DNA from 2 places in the Arthrobacter sp. 01T414 genome. Region 1 is predicted to be linked to the other one. Evidence: riboswitches for the same ligand, from Rfam matches in the RefSeq annotation. Region 1 holds a riboswitch; the other holds the start of a gene.
The links. Region 1 has a riboswitch for glycine ahead of gcvP (aminomethyl-transferring glycine dehydrogenase). Riboswitches for the same ligand answer to the same signal wherever they lie in the genome.

Region 1 (7,062 bases):
GGGCCAGGACGTTGGCTGTGATGGCGGTGCTGAAGACCGGATTGCCGAACAGGCTCAGGTCCAGCAGGGGAGTGCCTGAGTCCTGCGCCGCCAGCCGGTGCTGGCGTCGGACGAAGGCGTAGCCCATCAACAGCCCGACGCCGAGGGCCGCGAGCGGCTCCGGCGCAACGCCGTCGGTAGCCAGCATCTTGATGCCGTAGACCGCTGGCACCATGGCCAGCAGCGACAGGACGATGCTGGGGGCGTCCACCCGGCCGGGGTTAGGGTCCCGTGATTCCGGGATCAGTACGCGGCCAAAGACCAGCAGCGGCAGGATAATCGGCACCGCGACCAGCAGGACCGCTCCCCACCAGAGGTGTTCCACGAGCCAGCCGCCGAAGATCGGGCCCAGCGCAGCGCCGCCGGAGAAGCCTGCGGCCCAGATTGCCACCGCGAGCCGACGCCGGTTGGGCTCGGGGAAGATATTTCGGATCAGGGACAGCGTGGACGGCATCAGCATCGCGCCGAAGAAGCCCAGCCCGGCCCGGCCCGCGATCAACCACTCCGCGCCGGGCGCAAAAGCAGTCACGGCGGACACCGCTGCGAAGCCGGAGCTGCCGATGAACAGCAGCCGACGCCGGCCGATCCTGTCACCCAGGCTGCCCATCGCCACGAGCAAGCCGGCCAGCACCAGCGGATATGCGTCGACGATCCAGAGCAGCTGCACCCCGGTGGCATCCAGGCTGCGGGCAATCGCCGGCAACGCGAAGGTCAGTGCGGTGTTGTCCACGGCCACGAGCAGAACCGGGAACATGAGCAGCGACAAGGCCAGCCAATCGCGCCAGGGTGCGCGGGGAGCCGGGGCGGCATGGGTGGCGGCGGACAGGGACGCGGTACTCATAAACAATAACTGTACCGTCTGGACGGTATAGTTAAGAAATTGCTGTTCAGGCAGGCATGATGGGAGCCATGGCCAGAAAACCCGTTGCCCGCGAAGCCGTCCTTGACGCCTTCGAATCCCTTCTCATTACGGAGGGAGAGCGCGCTGCGACGCTGGACGCCGTAGCCAAGCTGGCCGGCGTTTCCAAGGGGGGACTGCTGTACCACTTCCCGAACAAGGAAGCCATGATCTCGGTGCTGCTGGAGCGCCTGGACCGGCTCCTCGCCGAGGATCTGGCTGCCATGGCCGCAGCCCCGGAGGGAGCGGCCGCGTACTTCATCAGGTCCTCGGTGTGGGCCGACACCCCGCTGGACCGCGTCTTTGTCGCCGCCACCCGCCTGGCCGAAGTGGCCCACGCTGAAACCCTGCGGCGGATGGCCGGGGTGCAGGCGAGCTGGCTGGCCCTCCTTGCCGCCGACGTGGGACCCGCGATGGCCAAGCCCGTGCTCTACATGGGGGACGGGCTGTACTTCAATGCCATGCTGGCGCGGGGGCCCGGCGAGGCGCCGGCCGAGGTGGCCGGCGATGTCGAAAGCCTGCTGGCCGCCGTCGAACGACTCCGCGGCTGATCCGGCCCAAGCCGAGGGGACGCTCCCTCGGGTTTGGCGCTCTTCCGGGGGACGCTCCCTCAGGTGTGGTGCCCTCCCGGGGGACGCTGCCTCAGGTCCGGTGCTCTTCCGGGGGACGCTCCCTCAGGTCTGGTGCCCTTCCGGGGAAACCCTCCCTCACATCACGTGAGGGAGCGTTGGGTAAGTCGTGCCGGAGGTGAGGGAGCGTTCAGGAAATTCGCGCCGGATGTGAGGGAGCGTTGGGGTGGGTCGTGCCGGAGGTGAGGGAGCGTTGGGGTAAGTCGTGCCGGAGGTGAGGGAGCGCCCGAGGGATCGGAGTTTGCGGACGCGTCTCCGGCGTAGGACAATGGAGGCTGTGACTACGGTCACGAGCAATTGAATATGCCTTTGATCTGCGGCGGGAGAGTTCTGCAAGTAGGTACAAGCAGGCGCCGTAGGAGCAAACCCTCCCCAGGAATCTCTCAGGCCCATGTACCGCCGCGGCAAGGCAACTCTGGAAAGCAGCGAGTGCGCCCCATGGCGTGCTGTGCTCACCGACGGTGCAAGCGGAGCCTCGCGAAAGCGGCTGCGCGGAAACTCTCAGGTCCAATACAGAGCGGGGAGGAACCCGAATCAATGTGGCGTACCCTGCGCCGCCTTAGTTATGGAGTTCCTTGTGACTGTTACCTCAGCCTCCACGTCCTTCGTTGACCGGCATATCGGCGCTCGCCGCCAGGCCGACGTCGACACCATGCTGAGGGCTGTCGGCCACGACACCGTCGACGCCCTGGTGGACACCGCCGTTCCGAAGGACATCCGGCAGGACTCCGACCTGGCGCTCGGCGCCGCCCTGAGCGAAGTGGAAGTTCTCGCCGAACTGCGCCGGATCGCCTCCAAGAACAAGACCGCCGTTCAGATGATCGGCCAGGGCTACTACGACACCGTCACCCCCGCCGTGATCCGCCGGAACATCCTCGAAGCTCCGGCCTGGTACACCGCCTACACCCCCTACCAGCCGGAAATCTCGCAGGGCCGACTGGAGGCCCTGCTGAACTTCCAGACCATGGTCCAGGACCTCGTCGGCCTGCCGATCGCCAACGCCTCGCTGCTGGATGAAGCCACCGCCGTCGCCGAGGCCGTGCTGATGATGCGCCGGGCGAACAAGAACAAGACGGCCCACGACGGGAAGACCGTCCTCGACGCCGACTGCCTCCCGCAGACCATCGCGATCGTCAAGGGCCGCGCCGAGGCCCTTGGCTTCGAGGTCGAGGTCGCGGACCTGTCCAAGGGCCTGCCCGAGGGCGTCATCAACGGCGTCGTGCTGCAGCAGCCCGGTGCCTCCGGCCGCGTTTTCGACCACTCGGCCGTCATTGCGGACGCGAAGGAGCGCGGCGCGCTCGTCACCGTCGCGGCTGACCTGCTGTCCCTGACCCTGATCACCCCTCCCGGTGAGCAGGGAGCCGACATCGCTGTCGGCTCCGCCCAGCGCTTCGGCGTTCCGCTCTTCTTCGGCGGCCCGCACGCCGCGTACATGGCCGTCCAGAAGGGCCTGGAACGCTCCATGCCCGGTCGGCTCGTGGGCGTGTCCAAGGACAACGCCGGCGTCCCCGCCTACCGCTTGGCGCTGCAGACCCGCGAGCAGCACATCCGCCGTGAAAAGGCGACCTCCAACATCTGCACCGCCCAGGCCCTGCTGGCCATCGTCGCCTCGTTCTACGCCGTCTACCACGGCCCGGACGGGCTGAAGGCGATCGCGGAGACCGTTCACGGCCACGCCCGGACCATTGCCGCCTCGCTCAAGGCCGCCGGACTGGACGTGCAGCACACCTCGTTCTTCGACACCGTGACCGTGTCCGTCCCTGGCAAGGCCGCCGAATTCATCGCCGCCGCTGACGCCAAGGGCATCAACCTGCGCGCCATCGACGCCGACACTGTCGGCATCTCCGCCGATGAAGCCACGACGGCGGCCATCGTCGCCGACGTCGTCGCCGCCTTCGGCGCGTCCGTCGCCGACACTTCTGAAGGCTTCGCCCTGGACTCCGCCGTCGAACGCACCTCGGATTACCTGCAGCACCCGGTGTTCAACACGCACCGCTCCGAGACGCAGCTGCTGCGCTACATCCGCCGCCTCTCGGACCGGGACCTGGCCCTGGACCGGACGATGATCCCGCTGGGGTCCTGCACCATGAAGCTGAACGCCACGGCCGAAATGGAGGCCATCTCCTGGCCGGAGTTCGCTTCCATCCACCCCTTTGCCCCGGACTCGCAGACGGCGGGCTGGCGGGAACTGATCGAGGACCTCGAAGCCCAGCTGACCGAGATCACCGGCTACGACCAGGTCTCCATCCAGCCGAACGCCGGCTCCCAGGGTGAGCTCGCCGGGCTCCTCGCGATCCGCGGTTACCACCTCTCCCGGGGAGATGACCAGCGCAACATCTGCCTGATCCCGGCCTCCGCGCACGGCACCAACGCCGCCTCCGCGGTGCTGGCCGGCATGAAGGTCGTCGTCGTGGCCACCGCTTCGGACGGCACGATCGACCACGCGGACCTACAGGCCAAGATCGAACAGCACAAGGACGCCCTTTCGGCGATCATGATCACCTACCCGTCCACGCACGGCGTGTACGACGCCGACGTCCGCGAGGTCTGCGACGCCATCCACGCAGCCGGCGGCCAGGTCTACATCGACGGCGCCAACCTCAACGCCCTCGTCGGACTGGCCCAGCCCGGCCAGTTCGGCGGCGACGTCTCGCACCTGAACCTGCACAAAACCTTCTGCATCCCGCACGGCGGCGGCGGACCCGGCGTGGGCCCGGTCGCGGCCAAGGCCCACCTGGCCCCGTTCATGCCCGGCAACGCAGCAGACCCGGCCAACGGCGCCGAGGGCACCCCGATCTCCGCCTCCCGCTACGGCTCCGCCGGCGTGCTGCCGATCTCCTGGGCCTACGTGAAGCTGATGGGCGGGCAGGGCCTGACCGAAGCCACCAAGTCGGCCCTGCTCGCCGCGAACTACATCGCGGCCCGCCTCAACGACTACTTCCCGGTGCTCTACACCGGCGAGGGCGGCCTCGTGGCCCACGAGTGCATCCTGGACCTGCGCGAACTCACGGCCAAGACCGGCGTCACGGCCGAGGACGTCGCCAAGCGCCTGATCGACTACGGATTCCACGCCCCCACCCTGGCATTCCCGGTGGCCGGGACCCTGATGGTCGAGCCCACCGAGTCCGAGGACCTGGGCGAGATCGACCGGTTCATCACGGCGATGATCGCCATCCGTAAGGAGATCGACCAGGTCGCCCACGGCGACTTCACTGTCGAGCACAGCCCGCTGCGCAACGCACCGCACACCGCGGCCGCCGTCGTCAGCACCGACTGGGAGCGCAGCTACCCGCGCGAACAGGCCGTCTTCCCGGTCCACACCCTGCGGCAGGACAAGTACTTCCCGCCGGTCGGCCGGATCGACGGCGCCGCCGGTGACCGGAACCTGATCTGCTCCTGCCCTCCCCTCGAAGCCTTCGAAGATCACTCCGACGACTCCGCAGACTCTGCCAATTAAGGACAGCCAACGATGACTGAGAACTACACGGCACTTTACGAAGAGCACAAGAAGCTTGGAGCCTCCTTCACGGACTTCGGCGGCTGGCAGATGCCGCTCAAGTACAGCTCCGAACTTGCCGAACACCACGCCGTCCGCAAGTCCGCGGGCCTGTTCGACCTCTCCCACATGGGCGAAGTCTGGGTCACCGGCCCGGACGCCGCCGCCTTCCTGGACTACGCCCTGGTCGGCAAGATTTCCGCGATGACGGTCGGCAAAGCCAAGTATTCGCTGATCTGCAACGAAGACGGCGGCATCATCGATGACCTCATCACCTACCGCCGCCCGGCCGCGGCCGACGGCACCGACAAGTTCCTGGTGGTCCCCAACGCCGGCAACGCCAAGGTCGTGGCCGCGGCCCTGGCCGAGCGCGCTGCAGACTTCGATGTCAAGGTCCAGGACGCCTCCGCCGAGACCTCGCTGATCGCCGTCCAGGGACCGAAAGCGGAGGCCATCCTGCTCCGCCTGGTCCCCGCCGCGCAGCACGAGCTCGTCACCGGCCTGAAGTACTACGCCGCCGTCGACGTCCCGTTCATGTTCGGCGGCAGCAGCCAGAACCTCCTGCTGGCCCGCACCGGCTACACCGGCGAGGACGGCTTCGAAATCTTTGTCGCCAACGACGACGCCGCCGCACTCTGGCAGGCGCTCATCGCCATCGCTGAGGAAGGCGAGCTGACGCCCGCAGGCTTGGCCTCCCGCGACTCGCTCCGCCTCGAGGCCGGCATGCCGCTCTACGGCAACGAGCTCTCCCTCGAAGGCGACCCGTTCGCCGCCGGGTTGGGTCCCGTCGTCGCGCTGTCCAAGGAAGGCGACTTCGTCGGCAAAGCCGCCCTGGCAGCCAAGAAGGAAGCCGGCGCCGGGTCCACGACGGGCCGCAAGCTCGTCGGGCTCAAGGGTCTGGGCCGCCGGGCCGGCCGGGGCCACTACCCGGTCCTCAAAGACGGCAACACAGTTGGCGAAGTCACCTCCGGCCAGCCCTCACCCACCCTGGGCTACCCGGTCGCCATGGCTTACGTCGACGTCGCCTTCACCGAACCCGGCACGGCCCTGGACATCGACCTGCGCGGAAAGAGCGAGCCGTTCGAAGTTGTCGCACTGCCTTTCTACAAGCGCCAAAAGTAGGCGGGCTGGTTCCCGGCTCCGGGACCGGCCGTCTGGGTTTTCACGTGTGCTCGCTCGTTTGACCCGCCGTCCCCCTAACCTCGCAAGCTCGGTCAGGGAACCCGGACGGCGGCCACTCGCTTAGACGCACGCTTTCGAAAACCCAGCCCGGCCGGCCCCTCGGGGACCGCTCACCTTCAACACCAACGGGAGCCAGCGCTTTCGAAAGCCAATGGTGCGGGGTCTGTGCCGCCTACCGCGGGTCGGCCCTGGAAGATTTAAACGGCCAGCGTTTCTTTCCGGAGAGCGGGCGGGCTGTTTGAAAACTGTTGGCCAGCGGATATGAAGCGGCCGATAGCGGCAGGGGAACGGATTCCGGAAGCGTGCGTCTAAGCGAGGAACGAGCGAGCACGCGGAGGAATTCGGGCTCCGGCCGCGCACCCCGGCCCACCCACGTTCGCTAGGCACCGGCCACAATAGATTTAGCACCACCGACCACTCCAAGACTTAGGAAAAACACATGGCAAAAGTTGCCCCTGAACTGCAGTACTCCGACGAGCACGAGTGGGTTGCCCGCGAGGCCGGGAACGTAGTGTCCATCGGCATCTCGGCGGTCGCCACGGACGCGCTGGGCGACATCGTCTACGTTGACCTGCCCGAGGTGGGCTCGTCGGTAACGGCGGGTGAGACCTGCGGTGAGGTTGAGTCGACGAAGTCCGTTTCGGATCTCTACGCCCCGGTGACGGGCGAGGTCACGGAGATCAACGACGCGGTCGTGTCCGATCCCGCGCTGATCAACAGCGATCCGTACGGTGCCGGCTGGCTCTTTAAGGTGGCCGCGGAGTCCGAGGGTCCGCTGCTCTCCGCCCAGGACTACGCCTCCAAGAACGGCGGCGAGC
Region 2 (7,062 bases), on a different contig from region 1:
CCGGTTGCCGGAGAGAATGATGCGGCCTTCGGAATGCCAGCGGACGGCGTTCGTCAGGGCCTTGCATTCGGCGTCGCGGCCCACCGCCACTAGGTCAGCGGGCGCGTAGGTGTGGTCCACTTCGATGACCTGCTGCGCGATGATCGGCCCCTCATCCAGCTCCGAATTAACGTAGTGGGCGGTGGCCCCAACGGTCTTGACCCCCCGTTCGTACGCCTGGTGGTAGGGCTTGGCTCCCTTGAAACTCGGCAGGAAGGAATGGTGGATGTTGATTGCCCTGCCGGCGAGCCGGGCCGTGAGGTTGTCGCTCAGGACCTGCATGTAGCGGGCAAGGACAACCAGCTCCACATCGTAGGCATCCACCAGGGAGAGCAGCGTTGCCTCGGCCTCCGGCTTCGTCGCCTGGGTCACTGGCACATGGTGGAAGGGGATCCCATGCCAGGTGACCAGGTCCTCGTGGTCCCGGTGGTTGGACACCACCGCCACTATCTCGACCGGCAGTTCCCCGATGCGGGCGCGGAAGAGCAGGTCGTTGAGGCAGTGGCCGTATTTGGAGACCATGACGAGGATTCGCTGTTTCCGGCCGTGCCGCTCCAGGCGCCAGTTCATCGTCCATTCCGCGGCCACCGGCGTGAAGTCGCGCCGGAGTTCTTCGACGTCGGCGAAGCTGCCGGTCGAGACGAAATGCACCCTCATGAAGAAGTGCTGTTCCTGCCGGTCTCCGAACTGCTTGATGTCGACGATGTTGCAGCCGTGGTCCAGGAGGAATTTGGACACGGAGTGAATGATCCCCGGCGATTCCGCGCAGTCGAGGGTGAGGACAAACTCCGTACTCGATCCCTCCAGCTGTTCGGGGGCCGGGACGTTGGATGGCGTGCCTGTTCCGGTGCTCACTTGCCGTCCACCGCCCGGAGCTCGGCTGCGACATCCTGTTCGGACTGCAGCTCTGCCTTGAACGCCTCGTAGCGGGCCAGGTGGACGGGCCTGCGGCGCAGCACGAACCATGCGGCGCCGAGCACGAGGAACCACACCGGAGTCACCAGCAGCGCCGCCAGCGTGTCGGGCTGGGTGGTCAGGGTCCAGAGCACGAAGGCGAAGAAGGCGAAGACAACCCAGACCATGGGAACGCCGCCGGGCATTTTGAACTTGGATGAGTCATGCAAACCGGGACGGCGACGGCGGAACGCTACGTAGCTGGCGAGGATGATCGACCAGACAAAGATGAAGCAGACCGCGGAAACGGTGGTGACCATTTCAAAGGCCTTGCCGATGTTCTCCCCCGCGTACATGAGCACGACGCCGGCCAGCAGCAGCACGCAGGACAGGAAGAGTGCGTTCTGCGGAACCTTGCGGCGGGACAGGTCGCCGAAGCGTGCCGGCGCGTCACCTTCCTGGGCCAGGCCGTAGACCATGCGCGAGGTGGAGTAGATGCCGGAGTTGGCCGAGGACATCGCCGAGCTGAGGACCACCAGGTTGACGACCGTGGCGGCCGCGCCGAGGCCGGCCAGGGAGAACATGGCGATGAATGGGCTGTGTCCGGCGGCGAACTGGGTCCACGGGATGACGGACATCAGGATGATGAGGGCGCCGACGTAGAAGAGGAGGACGCGCACCGGGATGGAGTTGATGGCGCGGGGCAGGTTCTTCTCCGGGTCCTTGGCCTCTGCCGCCGTCGTGCCCACCAGTTCGATGCCCACGAAAGCGAACACGGCGATCTGGAATCCGGCCACGAAGCCCATGAACTCATTCGGGAAGAAGCCGCCATGGCTCCAGAGGTTGCTGAAGGTTGCCGGTCCGGCCTCGGAGCTGAATCCGCTGAAGATCATGAACAGGCCCACGACGATCAGCGCAGCGATGGCGATGATCTTGATGAGGGCGAACCAGAACTCGGTCTCACCGAACGCCTTCACCGTTGTCAGGTTCAACAGCAGCAGGATCGCAATGGTGACCAGCCCCGGGATCCAGAGGGGCAGTCCCGGCCAGAGTTCCTGGGAGTACCCGGCGATGGCAATGACGTCTGCAATGCCGGTGATCACCCAGCAGAACCAGTAAGTCCACCCGGTGAAGAACCCGGCCCAGGGACCCAATAGATCTGCCGCGAAATCGCTGAACGACTTGTAGTGCAGGTTGGACAGGAGCAGCTCGCCCATGGCCCGCATGACGAAAAACAGCATGAAGCCGATAATCATGTAAACGAAGATCACCGACGGGCCGGCCGCCGAGATGGTCTTGCCCGAGCCCATGAACAGGCCGGTGCCGATGGCGCCGCCGATCGCGATGAGCTGGATGTGCCGGTTGCTGAGCTGCCGCTCAAGGTGCGGGGCTTCGACTGCGGTAGTGGGTGGTCGCTGAATCGTCATGAGGAACTCCATCGTTCAAGTGGCATCGGTGCCACGATGATTCGGGTTCCTCCCCGCTCTGTCTTGGACCTGAGAGTTTCCGCGTTTCCTGCCCCCGCAGGAACCGCTTGCACCTTCGGTGAGCCGGACGCCGTCCGGCTGCTTTCCAGAGTCGCCTCGCCGCGGCGGTACATGGGCCTGAGAGATTCCTGGGGAGGATTTGCTCCTACGGCGCCTGCTGAATGTACCGGCAGGACTCTCCCGCCGCAGATCGTAAGCATGTTGATTTTGTTGTGGTGCGGAAGGCGCAGTGGCGGGGAGATCAACCCCGCTCCACCACCGGCCGCAACCGAATTCCGCGCCTCCGGGAATCCCCGGATCCGCAGAAATACTGGCCATCTGTTCCGTCCGGAACATTGCTTGGCCGATCCAGTGTGGGATGGATCACGCTGGAAAGTCAACCCCGTCGAATTGTTTCGTCGCACGGCGCCGCCGTGTTGCCGGGTGCSGGGATTGCGTGTAGCGTGTGAGCCGAATCACCACATTCGAATACGCCTTTCGAGCCGTGGCGGGAGAGTCCTCCCCGTCATCACCGGGCAGGCGCCGTAGGAGCAAATCCTCCCCAGGAATCTCTCAGGCCCCCGTACCGCCGCGGCGAGGCAACTCTGGAAAGCAGTCAGGCACGTTCCTGGCTCACCGACGGTGCAAGCGGACAAAGGTCTGCGGAATCTCTCAGGTCCAATACAGAGCGGGGAGGAACCCGGTCCCCTCCGGCGCGTTGCGTCGGCCAAACCTTGGAGTTCCTCTTGACGGTTCAATCTCTTCCATCCAATTTCGCCGATCGCCATATCGGCGCACGCCGCCAGGCCGACGTCGACACCATGCTGAAGGCTGTCGGCTACGACAGCGTTGACGGCCTGGTTGATACCGCCGTTCCCGATTCCATCCGCCAGGATGTTCCCCTGCGATTGACCGATGCCCTCAGCGAGGTGGAGGTCCTGGCCGAGCTGCGCAGGATCGCCTCCAGGAACAAGACGGCCGTGCAGATGATCGGGCAGGGCTACTACGACACCGTGACCCCCGCCGTGATTCGCCGGAACATCCTCGAAGCTCCGGCCTGGTACACCGCGTACACGCCCTACCAGCCGGAAATCTCGCAGGGCCGGCTGGAGGCGCTGTTGAACTTCCAGACCATGGTCCAGGACCTCGTCGGCCTGCCGATCGCCAACGCCTCGCTGCTGGACGAAGCCACCGCCGTCGCCGAGGCCGTGCTGCTGATGCGCCGGGCCAATAAGGACAAGGCGGCCAGCGGCGGCAAGACCGTCCTCGACGCCGACTGCCTCCCGCAGACCATCGCGATCGTCAGGGGCCGCGCCGAGGCCCTTGGCTTTGAGGTCGAGGTCGCTGACCTGTCCAAGGGCCTGCCCGACGGCGACATCAACGGCATCGTGCTGCAGCAGCCCGGCGTTTCCGGCCGCGTCTGGGACCAGTCCACGGTCATTGCGGACGCGAAGGAGCGCGGCGCACTCGTCACCGTCGCCGCTGACCTGCTGTCCCTGACCCTGATCACCCCTCCCGGTGAGCAGGGCGCCGACATCGCCGTCGGCTCCACCCAGCGCTTCGGCGTGCCGCTGTTCTTCGGCGGCCCGCACGCCGCGTACATGGCCGTCCGGGCCGGGATGGAACGCACCCTGCCGGGCCGCCTCGTGGGCGTGTCCAAGGACAACGCCGGCGCCCCCGCCTACCGGCTGGCGCTGCAGACCCGCGAGCAGCACATCCGCCGCGAGAAGGCCACGTCCAACATCTGCACCGCCCAGGCGCTGCTGGCCATCGTCGCCTCGTTCTACGCCGTCTACCACGGCCCGGACGGACTGAAAGCGATCGCCGACAACGTCCACAACAACGCCCGGGTTCTCGCCACCGCACTGGAAACGGCGGGCCGCGAACTGCTCAGCGGGTCCTTCTTCGACACCCTGACCGTCCGCGTCCCCGGCAAAGCCCGCAAGGTCATCACCGCCGCGGAAGCCCGCGGCATCAACCTGCGCTTCATCGACCCGGACACAGTTGGCGTGTCGGTCGATGAGACCACGACGCCGGAAGTCCTCTCCGCGGTGGCCGTGGCCTTCGGTGCCGGCCCGGTGAGAGAAGCGAACGGCTTTGAGCTGCCGGAAGCGGTGCTGCGCACCTCGGATTACCTGCAGCACCCGGTGTTCAACACGCACCGCTCCGAGACCCAGCTGCTGCGCTACATCCGCCGCCTCTCGGACCGCGACCTGGCCCTGGACCGAACCATGATCCCACTGGGTTCGTGCACCATGAAGCTGAACGCCACGGCCGAAATGGAAGCCATCTCCTGGCCGGAATTCGCCTCCATCCACCCCTTCGCACCCGAATCCCAGACGGCGGGCTGGCGCGAACTGATCGAGGACCTCGAAGCCCAGCTGACCGAGATCACCGGCTACGACCAGGTCTCCATCCAGCCCAACGCCGGCTCCCAGGGTGAGCTCGCCGGGCTGCTCGCGATCCGCGGCTACCACCTCTCCCGGGGTGATGACCAGCGCAATATCTGCCTGATCCCGGCCTCCGCGCACGGCACCAACGCCGCGTCCGCGGTGCTGGCCGGCATGAAGGTCGTCGTCGTGGCCACCGCCTCGGACGGCACGATCGACCATGCCGACCTGCAGGCCAAGATCGAACAGCACAAGGATGCCCTCTCGGCGATCATGATCACCTACCCGTCCACGCACGGGGTGTACGACGCCGATGTCCGTGAGGTTTGCGACGCTGTCCATGCAGCCGGCGGCCAGGTGTACGTTGACGGTGCCAACCTGAACGCCCTCGTCGGCCTGGCCCAGCCCGGCCAGTTCGGCGGTGACGTCTCGCACCTGAACCTGCACAAGACCTTCTGCATCCCGCACGGCGGCGGCGGACCCGGCGTCGGACCGGTCGCGGCCAAGGCCCACCTGGCCCCGTTCATGCCCGGCAACGCGGCAGATCCGGCCAACGGCGCCGAGGGCACCCCGATCTCTGCCTCCCGCTACGGCTCGGCCGGCGTGCTGCCGATCTCCTGGGCTTACGTGAAGCTGATGGGCGGACAGGGCCTGACCGAGGCCACCAAGTCCGCGCTGCTCGCCGCGAACTATGTTGCCTCGAGGCTCAATGAGTTCTTCCCGGTGCTCTACACCGGCGAGGGCGGCCTCGTCGCGCACGAGTGCATCCTGGACCTGCGCGAACTCACGGCCAAGACCGGCGTGACGGCCGAGGACGTCGCCAAGCGCCTGATCGACTACGGATTCCACGCCCCGACGCTGGCGTTCCCGGTTGCCGGGACCCTGATGGTCGAGCCCACCGAGTCCGAGGACCTGGGCGAGATCGACCGGTTCATCGACGCGATGATCGCCATCCACGCCGAAATCGAACAGCTTGCGGCCGGCGACTTCACCTTGGCGGACTCCCCGCTGCGCAACGCACCGCACACTGCGGCCGCCGTCGTTTCCTCCGATTGGGACCGTGCGTACCCGCGCGAACAGGCCGCTTTCCCGGTCCACACCCTCAAGCAGGACAAGTACTTTCCGCCGGTCGGCCGGATCGACGGCGCCGCCGGTGACCGCAACCTGGTCTGCTCCTGCCCCCCGATCGAAGACTTCGAGAACTAAGGACTGACAATGACTGAGAATTACACCGCGCTCTACGAAGAGCATAAGAAGGCCGGTGCGTCTTTCACCGATTTCGGTGGCTGGCAGATGCCGCTCAAATATAGTTCCGAGCTGGCCGAACACCACGCCGTCCGCAACGCCGCGGGCCTGTTCGACCTCTCGCACATGGGCGAAGTCTGGGTCACCGGCCCGGACGCCGCCGCCTTCCTCGACTACGCCCTGGCCGGCAAGCTCTCGGCAGTCGCCGTCGGCAAGGCGAAGTACTCGCTGATCTGCCAGGAGGACGGCGGCATCATCGACGACCTGATCTCCTACCGCCGCGGCGACGAGCAGTACCTGGTGGTCCCCAACGCCGGCAACGCCAAGGTCGTGGCCGCGGCCCTGGCCGATCGCGCCGGTTCTGCCCAGGAAGGCGGTTTCGACGTCACCGTCGAGGACGTCTCGGACGAGACCTCGCTGATCGCCGTCCAGGGGCCGAACGCGGAAGCCATCCTGCTGGCCCTCGTCCCGGCCGCGCAGCACAGCCTGGTCACGGAACTGAAGTACTACGCTGCCGTCGAGGTCGGCTTCAACTTCGGCGGTGCCAGCAAGAACCTGCTGCTGGCCCGCACCGGCTACACCGGAGAGGACGGCTTCGAGATCTACGTCCCCAACGCGGACGCTCCGGCGCTATGGGAGACGCTGCTGGAGGCCGGCGCAGACCGTGGACTGATCCCTGCCGGGCTGGCGTGCCGCGACTCGCTGCGCCTTGAGGCCGGCATGCCGCTCTACGGCAACGAACTCTCCCGGAACGGCAACCCGTACGAGGCAGGGCTGGGCCCGGTGGTGTCCCTCGCCAAGGAATCCGACTTCGTGGGCCGCACGGCACTTGAGGCGCTGAAGGCCGGCGGCGCCGGTTCCACGACGGGCCGCAAGCTCGTGGGGCTCAAGGGCCTGGGCCGGCGCTCCGGCCGCAGCCACTATCCGGTCCTCAAGGACGGCAATGTCGTCGGCGAAGTCACCTCCGGGCAGCCGTCCCCGACGCTGGGCTACCCGGTCGCCATGGCCTACGTTGACGTCGAGTTCGC

Region 2: it holds a riboswitch for glycine, as region 1 does, so the genes downstream of both, AC1DK9_RS06005 (amino acid permease) here and gcvP (aminomethyl-transferring glycine dehydrogenase) in region 1, are expected to answer to the same signal.

The regions. Positions count from the first base shown of each region.
Region 1 is NZ_JBFTQK010000006.1:117,044-124,105, reverse strand. Features, by position in the region: gene AC1DK9_RS14100 (MFS transporter) at 1-880, opposite strand, end outside; gene AC1DK9_RS14095 (TetR/AcrR family transcriptional regulator) at 949-1,488, shown strand; glycine riboswitch at 1,877-1,975, shown strand; glycine riboswitch at 1,977-2,092, shown strand; gene gcvP (aminomethyl-transferring glycine dehydrogenase) at 2,132-5,023, shown strand; gene gcvT (glycine cleavage system aminomethyltransferase GcvT) at 5,036-6,184, shown strand; gene gcvH (glycine cleavage system protein GcvH) at 6,684-7,062, shown strand, end outside.
Region 2 is NZ_JBFTQK010000002.1:107,494-114,555, reverse strand. Features, by position in the region: gene purU (formyltetrahydrofolate deformylase) at 1-846, opposite strand, end outside; gene AC1DK9_RS06005 (amino acid permease) at 891-2,360, opposite strand; glycine riboswitch at 2,516-2,613, opposite strand; glycine riboswitch at 2,899-2,998, shown strand; gene gcvP (aminomethyl-transferring glycine dehydrogenase) at 3,134-5,995, shown strand; gene gcvT (glycine cleavage system aminomethyltransferase GcvT) at 6,005-7,062, shown strand, end outside.